Linked DNA regions of Crateriforma spongiae. The protein of the gene in region 1 interacts with the protein of each later gene in a pairwise test. Links are inferred from orthologs where the notes say so. Each region holds a gene or a part of one and is shown in the gene's direction. Other genes may lie near its edges.

Region 1 (6,831 bases):
GCATCGAATCGGTCACCGAAATCGAACTGGCCGCGATCGGTGCATCAACGGCTGACCCGCTGGACGAAACGCCCGCGATGCCGCCCGAACAACAGGGCCCGATCAGCGATTACTTGCCCACCGACACCGTGGTTGTGGTCGTCGATCCACAAGGATGCGCGTCATCGGCCGACGCACTGCTGCGGCGTGTGGTCGATCCGTCACGGTTCGTGACGATGGATGATCTGATCGCGTCGATGACCAGCCACCGTGTGGTCACGGCCGACGATTTCCCCGAAGCGACCGGCGATGATCTGGTGTCACTGGACACCGCATCGGCCGACAGCTTTGCCAGCGAGCTTTCGGAAACCCAAAAGAAGGTCGACACGATCGCAGCGGATCATCACGTGATCGTCGTCGGTGACACGCCCGCCGACGGACAACGGCTGACGGAATTGCTACAGCCCACTCGCGCCGCCGCCGAAGGCCGGTTGCACATGACGGTGGCGGATCTGTCCGGCGGCTTTCGGTTACCGTCGGCCGGCGCGTTGGTGCTGACCGGCGCCGAACTGTTTCACCGCAGCCCCGTGCGTCGTGGCAAGACGCGGGCACGTGGCAAGCCGATCCAGAATTTCTTGCAACTGCAAGTCGGCGATCTAGTCGTGCACCTGTCCCACGGGATCGGTCTGTATCGCGGGCTGCGACAGATCGAAAAGAACGGCCAGCACGTCGAACACCTGACCATCGAATACGACGGCGGGACAAAGATCTACGTGCCGGCGTCACGGATCGGTCTGGTCCAAAAATACATCGGCGGATCGAAGACCCGACCACGGCTGGCCAAAATCGGCGGCCAAGCCTGGGCGAACCATCGCAAGGCTGCCGAATCGGCGGTCACCGACATGGCCGCCGAGCTGATCGAGATGCAGGCCCAGCGTCAGGCCCGCCGCGGGATCAGTTTCGCCCCCGACAACACCTGGCAACAACAATTCGACGCCAGCTTTCCTTACACCGAAACGCCCGACCAGTTGGCCGCGATCGAAGCGATCAAGGACGACATGGAAAGCGCCCGGCCGATGGACCGCCTGATCTGTGGCGACGTCGGCTTTGGCAAAACGGAAGTCGCGATGCGAGCGGCATTCAAGGCCGTCACGTCGGGATACCAAGTCGCCGTGTTGGTGCCGACCACCGTGCTGGCCGAACAGCACTACAACACCTTCCGCGAGCGGATGGCGGAGTTTCCGATTGAAATTGCCAAGCTGTCGCGGTTCGTTTCGCCCGCCGACACCCGCGCGACGGTCAAGCGGATCGCCAGCGGTGAAGCCGACATCATCGTGGGCACCCACCGCATCGCGGGCAAAGACGTCCGCTTTGCCAACTTGGGGCTGGTGATCGTTGACGAAGAGCAACGTTTCGGCGTCGAAGTCAAAGAACGTCTGAAAAATCACCGCAACAACGTCGACGTACTGACTTTGTCCGCCACCCCGATCCCGCGGACGTTGCACATGGCACTGGTCGGTGTGCGAGACATCAGCAACTTGGAAACGCCGCCGGCCGAACGGATGAGTGTTGAAACGAAGGTCACCCGCTGGGACGACAAGATGGTCCGCAGCGCGATGGTTCGCGAACTGAACCGCGGCGGCCAAATGTTCTTCGTTCACAACCGCATCGGCGACATGCACGAGCTGGCCGACCGGTTGCGCGACATTGTACCGGAGCTTCGCATCGGGATCGGCCACGGTCAGATGGGCGAAGGCGAATTGGAACAAGTGATGATCGACTTTATCGATCACAAGTTCGACTTGTTGCTGGCCACCACGATCGTTGAAAGCGGGATCGACATCGCCAATGCCAACACGATGTTCATTGACGAAGGCGACAAGTATGGGCTGAGCGATCTGCACCAATTGCGTGGTCGCGTCGGGCGATACAAACACCAAGCGTACTGTTACCTGTTGGTCAGCCGCCGGAAACACCTCAGCCCCGAAGCCAGCAAACGTCTGCGGGCGATCGAAGATTACAGCCAAATGGGCGCCGGGTTCGCCATCGCGATGCGAGACTTGGAAATCCGCGGCGCCGGCAATCTGCTGGGCAGCCAACAAAGCGGTCACATCGCCGCGGTGGGTTACGAACTGTATTGCCACCTGTTGGAAGACGCCGTTCGGCAAGCCCAAAAGTTGCCGCCGAAGTTGTCGGCCGACGTGGACATTGATTTGCCGGTCGAAGCGTATTTGCCCGATGAATACGTGCCCGATCTGCGTCACAAGATCGACTTGTACCGCCGCATGGCCAAGATCGACAACGTCGCGAAAATCAACGAAATCAAAGAAGAATTGGTCGACCGGTTCGGACCGATCCCTCAGCCCGCCGAGCGGATGTTACAGCTGGTCGAACTACGTCTGGACGCCGCCGCGTGGCAAATCCATTCGGTGACCAGTGACGCACGCTTCATCGTTTTGCACTATGGAAACCGCCGACAAGTTGAACAATTGGCCGAACGTTCGCCCGTCCCGGTTCGCATTGTCGATCAACGCAAGGCGTACATCCCGACCAAAGATTTCGACATGAGCGATCGGTCGGGAAAAGCGTGGCTGCAACTGGCCCGCGCGGTGTTGTTCAACGGATAGACGCCGACGCCATATCGCGGACAACTTGGCGATGCGTCACCAGACGCTCAAACGTTTTCTGACTTGGCGTCTTCGGCAACGCGGATCGCTTCGACCAGCCGCACGATCTCGGGCACGGCCATCGCTTCGGCACGTGCCGTTTCGTCGTGGCCCAGATCGGCCAACACTTGGTCGACGTCCGCCTTTTCCAGCCGGCCTTTCATCGCGCTGACGACGACGCTGCGCAAAAACTTGCGGCGATGGAAGAACAACGCTCGCGTGGTGTCGTGAAAGTATCGCAGGTCTTCGAAGCTTTCGTAGCGATCTCGATCCAAGTCCAACCGCAAGATTGCCGAGTGGACTTTGGGGCGCGGCCAGAACACCTTGGGCGACAGCACACGCACCAACGTCGGATCACTGATCGCTTGCAACCACACCGACAGCGCGCCGTAATCCTTGGTCGACGGCACCGCCATGATGCGATCGGCCAATTCTTTTTGAATCGTCACGACGATCCGATCCGGCGGCGGCGTTTCCAACATCAGGTTGCTGATGATCGGCGTCGCCACGTTGTACGGCAGGTTGGCGACCAGCATGAACCGCGCATTTTCGCCCAGCTGTGACATCGCTTGGCGGACGTTCAACATGATTTCGTCGCGCAGCGTGTTCTTGTTCTTCAGCGCGTCGCCATGGATCAGTTTGACGTTTGTCCGATCCGCCAATTCTTCGCCGGCCAGTTCGAACAAGTGATTGTCGATCTCCACCGACAACACCGCACCGGCACGGTCGGCAAGTCGCTGGGTCAGCGATCCCACGCCGGTGCCGATTTCCAGCGCCACGTCATCCTTGGTCAATTCGGCCGAATTGGCGATCAGGTCGACCAAGTTCAAATCGATCAAGAAGTTCTGGCCGAAACGGCTCAGCGGTTTCAAGCCGGCCGCGGTCAGACGGCGTGACAGATAGGTGGCGGTTTGACGCGACGGTTCGGACAAGAAATTCGTTCCGGGGTTTGAAGGGGTTTCGCAGACGCTTTTTCGTTGGTCCGTCGATCAATCGGATGATTCGCCGGGGACATCGGGACCTTTGACGCCGGTGATCAGACTGCGTTGGACGTACTTGGCCAACACGTCGCTTTCCAAGTTCACTTTGTCGCCCACGTTTCGAAAGCCCAACGTGGTGACTTCCAGAGTGTGTGGGATCAGTGCGACGGTGAACGAATCGGGGTCCGCGTCGACCACGGTTAGGCTGACGCCGTCGATCGCGATGCTGCCTTTGTCGGCGATTTGCGAGGACAGTTTTTTCGACACGCCGAATCTTAAAAAAGCCCACGGCGGGTCTTCGCGACGATCCAGCAACGTGCCCAATTCGTCCACGTGACCTGTGACATAGTGTCCTCCCAAGCGATCACCGACCGCCAGGGCGCGTTCCAGGTTGACTCGGCTGCCGACTTCCTGGGTGCCCAGGTTGGTTCGCGACAGGGTTTCTTCGCCTGCCTCGAATCCCAGCACGCCACCGTCGATGGCGACAACGGTCAAACAACAACCATTGATCGCGACGCTATCGCCGATCGCCGCCCCTTTGGCCAATTCACCGGCGTCGATCGAAAACAGTTTCCCTGGCGGCTGGTCGGTGATTTTTGCAATGCGGCCCAGCGATTCGACGATCCCGGTAAACATCGATTGGATTCCCTAACTGCGTGTGAAGGCTGGTCGGATGGGGCGGGGACGGAGCGTGGCGAAACCGCTCGGCAGTGCGTCTGGGGCACATTCGGGCGTTTCGTCGGGTGTTCATCCGCAGTCGGATTGGACAGAATGCCGCCGCCCAAGACAACGAGGGCCGGCGCGGAAATGTGCCACCTGCGTCGATCGACGCGGCGGCCCAGCGAACGCGACGCAATCGTGTCGAACTGACCAAACCATTTCACGGATTTTCCACTCCATCCCGCATCAAAATACGCGAGGCATCCATGACTCTGATCGAAGCCATCCACGCACGGCAAATTCTGGACAGCCGCGGCAACCCGACCGTCGAATGTGACGTCATGTTGGAAGACGGTGCCGTCGGCCGTGCCGCAGTGCCCAGCGGTGCCAGCACCGGTGTCCACGAAGCCTGGGAATTGCGTGACGGCGACAAGTCGTTCTTCATGGGCAAGGGCGTTTCGCAAGCGGTTGAAAACGTTAACACCACGATCGCCGAAGCCCTGCAAGGCATGGACGCGACCGATCAAGCCGCCGTCGACCATCGCATGTTGGAACTGGACGGCACGCCGAACAAGAAAAACTTGGGCGCCAACGCGATCCTGGGTGTTTCGCTGGCCGTCGCCCACGCCGCCGCTTCGTCGACCGACCAACAACTGTATCGCTACCTGGGCGGTGCCGGCGCCCGCATGTTGCCCGCCCCGATGATGAACATCATCAATGGTGGTGAACACGCCGACAACAGCGTCGACGTTCAAGAGTTCATGGTCATGCCGCTGGGCTTTGACCGCTTCAGCGACGCGCTTCGTTGCGGCACGGAGATCTTCCACAACCTGAAGAAGGTCTTGTCGGGCAAGGGTTACAACACCGCCGTGGGTGACGAAGGCGGTTTCGCACCGGACTTGAAGAGCAACCAAGAAGCTCTGGACGTCATCATGCAAGCGATTGACCAAGCGGGCTACAAAGCCGGCGAACAGGTCTGGATCGCCTTGGATGCCGCGTCGACCGAGTTCTATGACGCCGATGCCAAGCAATACTCGATCGATGGCAAAAAGCTGTCGGGCGACGAAATGGTCGACTTCTTGGCCGACTGGTGCAGCAAGTACCCGATCTGCAGCATCGAAGACGGTTGCAGCGAAGACGACTGGGAAACCTGGAAGAAGCTGACCGACAAGATCGGCGACAAGGTTCAATTGGTCGGCGACGATTTGTTCGTCACCAACGTCGAACGTCTGCAACGCGGGATCGACGAAGGCATCGGCAACAGCATCCTGATCAAGGTCAACCAGATCGGAACGCTGACCGAAACCATCGACGCGATCCACTTGGCCGGCCGCAACGGTTACACCTCGGTGACCAGCCACCGCAGTGGTGAAACCGAAGATTCGACCATCGCCGACTTGGCCGTCGCTCTGTCGACCGGACAAATCAAGACCGGTTCGGCCAGCCGTAGTGACCGGATGGCGAAGTACAACCAGTTGCTTCGTATCGAAGAAGCCTTGGGCGATCACGCCCTGTACGGTGGACCGCTTTTCGCTGCCAAGCTGAAGGGCTAGGGCCACTGACCTAAGCCGCTCGGCCAAGCGGTGCACTTCACCCTCCCGCCTCGCGGGAGGGTCGGAATCGAGGAACGAGATTCCGGGGAGGGTGCCCCGGACGCGACTTTCGCGGAGCGAAAGGCGACTTTGTGAGCCGCAAGGCGCTAGCCGCGGGTACCGCTGTTTCGGCAATGCACCCGACGCTGGCATGTTCGGCCAACATCTGCACTTCACCCTCCCGCCTCGCGGGAGGGTCGGAATCGAGGAACGAGATTCCGGGGAGGGTGTTTCCGGACGCGACTTTCGCGGAGCGAAAGGCGACTTTGTGAGCCGCAAGGCGCTAGCCGCGGGTACCGCTGTATCGGCAATGCACCCGACGCTGGCATGTTCGGCCAACACCTGCACTTCACCCTCCCGCCTCGCGGGAGGGTCGGAATCGAGGAACGAGATTCCGGGGAGGGTGTTTCCGAACACTACTTTCGCAGAGCGAAAGCCGACTTTGTGAGCCGCAAGGCGCTAGCCGCGGGTTCCGCGGTTTCGGCAATGCACCCGACGCTGGCATGTTCGGCCAACACCTGCACTTCACCCTCCTGCCTCGCGGGAGGGTCGGAATCGAGGAACGAGATTCCGGGGAGGGTGTTTCCGGACGCGACTTTCGCGGAGCGAAAGGCGACTTTGTGAGCCGCAAGGCGCTAGCCGCGGGTACCGCCGTTTCGGCAATGCACCCGACGCTGGCATGTTCGGCCAACATCTGCACTTCACCCTCCCGCTTTTGCGGGAGGGTCGGAATCGAGGAACGAGATTCCGGGGAGGGTGTTTCCGAACGCGACTTTCGCGGAGCGAAAGGCGACGATGGGCGATCCGTTACGATACAGGCACCTGATGTCTGAACGCTTCTCTTTTCCCGCGTCGACTGCCGATGTATCAAACGCTTGCCGAACGCCCTTTGATGACGATGGCGATGCTGGGCATCATCGTCGCCGCTTGCGTCGCCGCCTGGCTGAAGACCGG
Region 2 (6,661 bases), on another replicon or contig:
ATGTCGTGCCTTCTTGCGTCCCCCCTTCCTTGCACACGCGTTGCCGAGCCCCTCCGACATGCCGTTTTCCCGTTCCAGACGTCCCGCGCGCTTCATCGCGCCGCTGATCCTGTTTTATTGTTTCGTCGTCGCAGCGGCCCGCCCACTTGGCGCCCAATCGGCCACCGAATCGCAGGCGGACCGGTTGAATGTGGTGTTCATCCTGTGCGACGACCACCGCTTCGATTGTCTGGGCGCCGCCGGTCATCCGTTTTTACAAACGCCCCATTTGGACGCCCTGGCCGATTCGGGGACTCGATTGACGTCAGCGTACGTCACCACGTCGCTTTGTTCGCCCAGTCGGGCATCAATTCTGACCGGCCAGTACGCCCACAATCACCACGTGATCGACAACTATCACGAAGTCGATCCGAATCTGCGTTTTTTTCCCCAGGACCTGCAAGCCGCCGGGTACCAGACCGCCTTCATCGGCAAATGGCACATGGGTGGCGACGACGACCAGCCCCAACGCGGGTTCGACCACTGGGTTTCCTTCAAAGGGCAGGGGACTTACTGGCCGGACGGCCATGGCACGACACGTGAAGTGCCCCAGACGACCTATGACGGCCTGAACGTCAACGGCCAACGTGTGAAGCAAAACGGTTACATCACGGACGAACTGACTGATTACGCGGAAGATTGGTTGAATCAGTTGGATCCCGACCGGCCTTTCTTTCTGTACCTCAGTCACAAAGCGGTCCACGCGGACTTTGTGCCGGCGGATCGCCACCGTGGACGCTACGACGACCAACCCTTGCCGATCACCATCCCCAGTGACGAAACGTTGCACCGGGGTGGCATCCCAATGTGGGTGCGGAATCAACGCAACAGTCGGCACGGCGCGGACTTCGGATACAACCTGGCCGATTTTGATCCCGCGGTTTACTACCGGCGGTACTGCGAATCTCTATTGGCGGTGGACGATGGTGTCGGACGTTTGATGCAATGTTTGCGTTCCATCGACGCGGCAGACAACACCCTGGTGATTTACATGGGCGACAACGGATTTCAATTCGGCGACCACGGCCTGATCGACAAACGCACCGCGTACGAAGCGTCGGCGAAGGTTCCTCTGTTGTTCCATGCACCGGGACGTGTGCCGGCGGGCAAAGAGTTTGACGGGTTGGTCGCGGGCATTGATATCGCGCCGACGATTTTGGAAGCGACCGAATCGAAACCAATGACCTCGATCGACGGAACCAGTTTCTGGAAACCGTTGTGCCAAGCGGACGCTTCGCCTTTGGCCGACCGGACGTTGTTGTACGAGTACTATTGGGAACGCAACTATCCTCACACACCCACACTGCATGCGGTTTTTGGCGGCCGATACAAATACATCCGCTGTCATGGACTGTGGGACAAGGATGAACTGTATGACTTGCAAACGGACCCTGACGAACTGGTCAACCTAATTGATGCACCGGAGCACCAGAACCGCGTCGCGAAAATGAACCGACGCCTTTGGGAAATGCTGGAACAGACCGACGGGATGGAAGTTCCATTGCTGGAAGACCGGGGACCACGTTTCCCATGGCGTCATCCCGACAAGACGGACGCGGCCGAATTTCACGACGATTATTTTCACCGCAGCGAGCCGCCGCGCAGGCCTTGATGTCGGGCGTGAGCCGGTTCGGCCGTGCCGATGGCCGACCGTTTCTCGATTGAGTGGGAACCGAGCCCACCAGTGTCGGATCCCCCGATGGCGGACGGCTGTTTTGCATCGAATTGGCCCAACGCGAGGTCGGTGCCCAAAAACCGCACCCACGAAAATCGGATTTTACGGAAAAATCGCAACCTTTAGGCCAGATTCCCAAATGAAGAATCGCCGAGTTTCACGGACTCGGCGGCCATTTCGGGGGAGGCTTCAGCCGGGGATCAGGGAATTCGCCGATTGACACCCGGCCGGCTTCTCTGCAGTCTGTTCCGCCACTTGGCCCGCGAACGCCACTTGCGCCCCCGCACCATCGACACCGCCGATCGAACGACGGGATCTTGGAACGGGGTTTGCGAAATCGCCTTGGACGCCAGTCGCCCGACTGACACCATGGCATGGGGGATGCGGGCCTGGCGTCATCTTTTTCGTCCGGTGTCCGGCGGCATCACCGCCGGACCGATGGTCGGCGAAGGTGGCTTTGTGAACTCGACGCGAGAGACTGCATGTCTTCTGACGCCAACCGCAATCGATCTGAACGAATCCGCGTGTTTCGCGAGTCAACGCCGATGGTGTTGCCCAGCGTTTTGAACGCGGATTTTGGAGATCTGGGCGGTGAACTCCAGCGATTGACCGATGCCGGTGCCCGGGCGCTTCACCTGGACGTGATGGACGGTCACTTTGTGCCCAACCTGACCTTCGGGATGCCGATCGTCGAAGGCTTGCGACGCCACACCGATTTGCCGCTGGACGTGCATCTGATGATCAGCGATCCGCTGCGTTACGCAGCGCCGATGGTCGACGCGGGCGCGGACATGCTGACCTTTCACGTCGAAGCGGTCGACGATCCGGTGGCTGCGGCCCAGACCATTGCCGACCTTGGCGTCGCGGTCGGGGTCGCGATCAATCCGGACGCGTCGATGGACCAATTGGAACCGTGTTTGGACCACGTCGACATGGTTTTGATCATGAGCGTCCAAGCCGGCTTTGGCGGACAAGCCTTCAACCCCATCGCGTTGGAACGCCTTCGTTCGCTTCGCAACCGATACCCGGATTTGTTGCTGGAAGCCGACGGTGGCATCAAAGCGTCCAACATTGCCGAGGTTCGTGCGGCAGGTTGCGATTGCTTCGTCGTCGGATCGGCGATCTTGAAAAGCGACGACTATGGCAAAGCGATCGACGAACTGAATGACCAGATCGCTGCGGCAAATCCGTCCGGTGCAGACGTCAGTCCAGGACAGGAGGCCACACGATGATGTTGTTGTCACGCGCCCCGCAGCGGGCCCAAGTCCTGCTGATCCGCCCCGGTTCCACCGAATTTGATGAACAGGGTCGCATCAAAGGCAGCCTGGACATTCCGCTTAGCAAATCGGGCAAGCGAGAAGTGGCGTCGATGGCGTCCGAGTTGTCCAACCTGAACGTCGGTGTGATCTATGCATCACCCTGCCGGTCCGCTCAACAGACGGCAAAGCGGTTGGCCGAAGGCCGCGACGTGCGGGTCAAGACGATCGAATGCTTGCGTAACATCGACCACGGTTTGTGGCACGGAAAGTTGATCGAGGAAGTCCGCCGCAACCAACCGCGGGTCTATCGCGCCGGCCAGGAATCCCCTGACGATTTCTGTCCCCCGGAAGGCGAACCCATCTCGATGGCCAAGGAACGGGTTCGCAAGGGAATCCGAAAACTGATCCGTCGTCCCGGGGGCTGCGTGATCGCGATGATCGTCCCCGATCCGCTGGCGACGTTGGTCGAAAGTTGCCTGCGCGGCGAACAGTTGAGCAATCTGTGGCAAGCCGAAACGCGGGCCGCCGACTGGACGCTGATCGAAACCACCACCGCGTGACCCGGACCCGGCCCGGCACCGACGGGCCGAAAATCCGCTGGAACCGTTAAATCCGTTCCCTGGGGTGGGAATTCACTGGCCGACGGCATTGCTTGGTACCGGATTTGATCGGTCGCGGCCACGATCGTGTTTGCAGACCGAATACACTGCATCGCACGGTTCAACACCGCTGTTGGTTTCGTCGGTTCGATTCGGACCGATTCGACGGCCGCGGGTACTTTCGCCGCGGATCGGCGTTCGAACTGTGACAAGCCGCCGCACCTTTGACTTTTCGGGGTGACTCTTCTGGGGCCGAACGCGATGCGACAATCGTGGGGATGCCTTGGTGGACGTTACCAAGGGTTTCGCCGCCGATGATTCGATTGCCTTCATCACCGTTTTCACATCCATCCGCGCCAGGCGGCCGTCGTGTTTTGACGGCGGCGTCGATCTGTTTGGCTTGGTTTGTTTTCGCCAGCGTGGATGTTCAGGTTGTCCGGGCCGATGACGCCGATTCCATGCAGCGTCCGGAGATGTGTGACCGGATCGACGCCCGCATCGAATCGGTGTGGACCGATTGGGAAATGCGTCCTTCGGCCGAAGCGGATGACGCGACGTGGTGCCGTCGTGTGTTTCTGGATTTGATCGGCCGGATCCCTTCGGTCGCCGAACTGGAAGCTTTCACCGACGATCGATCACCGCAGAAGCACGTCGCACTGGTCCAACGGTTGTTGCACGACGATCGGTACACCGCGGAGTACGCGAATCACTGGGCAGGCATTTGGACCAACCTGCTGATCGGACGCAGCGGCGGGATGGACCGCCGATCGTTGACCGACCGCAGCGGCATGCAAAAGTACCTGCGTGATTCGTTCGCGGGAAACCGGACCTACGACAAGATCGTGTTCGACTTGATCACCGCGACCGGGACCACCAAGCCCGGCACCGAGAACTTCAACGGTGCGGTGAACTTTCTGGTTGATAAAGTCAACGCCGAAAAGGGAACGCTGGCAACCAGCAGCACGTCCCGCATCTTCCTTGGCCAACAAGTCCAGTGCACACAGTGCCACAATCACCCGTTCAATCAGTGGAAACAACAGAAGTTCTGGGAATTCAATTCCTTCTTTCGGCAAACGCGAGCCTTGCGGCGATTCCAGTCGGGAACCCGCGACATCGATCACGCCGAATTGATCGACCAAGACTTCGCCGGCGAAGCGGGTGATCCGGATGATGCGTTGGTGTTTTATGAATTGCGAAACGGCTTGACCAAGGTCGCGTATCCGGTGTTCACCGACGGGACCGAGGTGGACGTCAGCGGATTCGTCAGCGACGTGAATCGGCGACAGGAACTGGCGCGGCTGATGCTGCAAAGCGAGTTTCTGGACAAGATGATCGTCAATCGGATGTGGGCGCACTTCTTGGGCTACGGTTTCACTCGACCGATTGACGATCTTGGGCCGCACAACCCGCCGACCCATCCGGAGTTGCTGGATGAACTGGCTGCGGAATTTCGCCGAAGCAGTTACGACCTGAAGAAACTGCAGGCTTGGATCACACTCAGTCGGCCCTATCGCTTGTCGGCCACCAAGAACGCGACGAACGAATTGGACGATCCGTCGATCGGCGAGACGCCCAAGTTTTCGCGTTTCTATCTACGTCAGATGTCCGCCGAGCAACTGTATCAATCACTGTTGACGGCGACCGGTGCAACCCCCGAAGGCAGCTACGAAGAACAGGAACAACAACGACGACGTTGGCTGCAGCAATTCGTCGTTGCTTTCGGTACCGACGAAGGCGATGAAGCGACGACGTTCAACGGATCGATCCCGCAGGCGTTGATGTTGTTCAACGGTGAATTAACGCGGCGAGCCACCAAGACCGAGACGGGCGGATTTCTGGATCGGTTGACCCGCACATCGAAGTCACCGCGTGAATCGGTACGCCGATTGTTCTTGGCGGGTCTGGCACGACAACCGACTGCACCGGAGATCCGCATCGCGGCCAAGCTGATGGCGGCCCGGGGCGGCGACCAGAAAGAAATGCTGGGCGACATGTGGTGGGCCATTTTGAACAGCAACGAATTCATCATGCAACATTGACGACGACGCCCGCATATCAAAGCAACGTTTGACTTTTCTTCTTTTGGGAAACGGACCATGTTCTTCACCACTCCGACGGGAATGACACGGCGGCACTTCATCAGCCACCTGGCCGGCTCATCCGCTATGGCCGCTTCGGCGATGACGCTGGGAAGCGCGATCGGTGCCAACGCTGACAGCCTGCGGAAGAACCGCAAGTCGGCGATCCTGTTATGGATGGGTGGCGGTCCGTCGACGATCGACTTGTGGGACTTGAAACCCGGCGCACCGACCGGCGGTCCCTTCAAACCGATCGGAACGACCGGCGATGTGCAGATCTGTGAACACTTGCCCAAGGTCGCCCAGCAGATGCAGCATCTGTCGATCGTCCGCAGCATGTCCACCCGCGAAGCGGACCACAATCGCGGCCGGTATTACATGCACACCGGTTTCGTTCCCAACCCGAACATTGAACACCCGACCTATGGCAGCGTCATTTCACACGAATTGATGCACCAGAGACCGGAATTGGAAATCCCCCCCTTCGTTTCGGTCGGCGGCAGTAGCGGCGGTCCGGGATTTTTGGGCATGGCTTGGTCGCCGTTTTCAGTGACCAGCGATGGTCGCGTTAGGAACTTGGAAATGCGGCTGGACGACCAGCGTTTGCGCCAACGTGTCGCGGCGTTGGATTTGATCGAAAGCGGATTCATTCGACGAACTCGTGACACGCCGGCTGGTGAACACGCCAAGGTCTTGGACAAAACCGTCGCGTTGATGACCAGCGACCAGATGAAAGCGTTTGACGTCGACAGCGAACCCGAGGCGATGAAGGAACGCTACGGGACCAACCGTTTCGGCCAAGGCTGTTTGCTGGCCCGTCGGTTGGTCGAAGCCGGCGTGCCGTTTGTGGAGGTCGACTTGGGCGGCTGGGATAATCACCAGGGGATCCATGCGACCCTGCGCGATCAACGCTTGCCGGTGTTGGACCAGGCGATGAGTGCGTTGGTCGAAGACCTGAACCAGCGTGGCATGTGGCAAGACACGGTGGTCCTGTGGATGGGCGAATTCGGG

Evidence for each region.
Region 2: the proteins of eno (region 1) and rpe interact in binary tests that used the Escherichia coli proteins (3 or more experiments, as listed by UniProt). The link is inferred for Crateriforma spongiae from one-to-one orthologs.

The regions. Positions count from the first base shown.
Region 1 is NZ_JAAXMS010000004.1:100,951-107,781, reverse strand. What follows is about bases 3,740-6,694. They hold eno (phosphopyruvate hydratase), read left to right. Parts: upstream 3,740-4,551; coding sequence 4,552-5,838; downstream 5,839-6,694. Other genes in these bases: HFP54_RS11895 (riboflavin synthase), read right to left, coding at 3,740-4,261. Outside these bases: mfd (transcription-repair coupling factor), read left to right, coding at 1-2,606; 16S rRNA (adenine(1518)-N(6)/adenine(1519)-N(6))-dimethyltransferase RsmA, read right to left, coding at 2,654-3,577; more of HFP54_RS11895, read right to left, coding at 3,635-3,739; HFP54_RS11885 (hypothetical protein), read left to right, coding at 6,740-6,831. UniProt on the Escherichia coli protein: Catalyzes the reversible conversion of 2-phosphoglycerate (2-PG) into phosphoenolpyruvate (PEP). It is essential for the degradation of carbohydrates via glycolysis.
Region 2 is NZ_JAAXMS010000003.1:595,475-602,135, reverse strand. What follows is about bases 1,287-4,071. They hold rpe (ribulose-phosphate 3-epimerase), read left to right. Parts: upstream 1,287-2,196; coding sequence 2,197-2,946; downstream 2,947-4,071. Other genes in these bases: HFP54_RS10380 (DUF1549 domain-containing protein), read left to right, coding at 4,031-4,071; HFP54_RS10385 (histidine phosphatase family protein), read left to right, coding at 2,943-3,533; HFP54_RS10395 (sulfatase family protein), read left to right, coding at 1,287-1,651. Also shown: more of HFP54_RS10395, read left to right, coding at 59-1,286; more of HFP54_RS10380, read left to right, coding at 4,072-5,611; HFP54_RS10375 (DUF1501 domain-containing protein), read left to right, coding at 5,669-6,661. UniProt on the Escherichia coli protein: Catalyzes the reversible epimerization of D-ribulose 5-phosphate to D-xylulose 5-phosphate.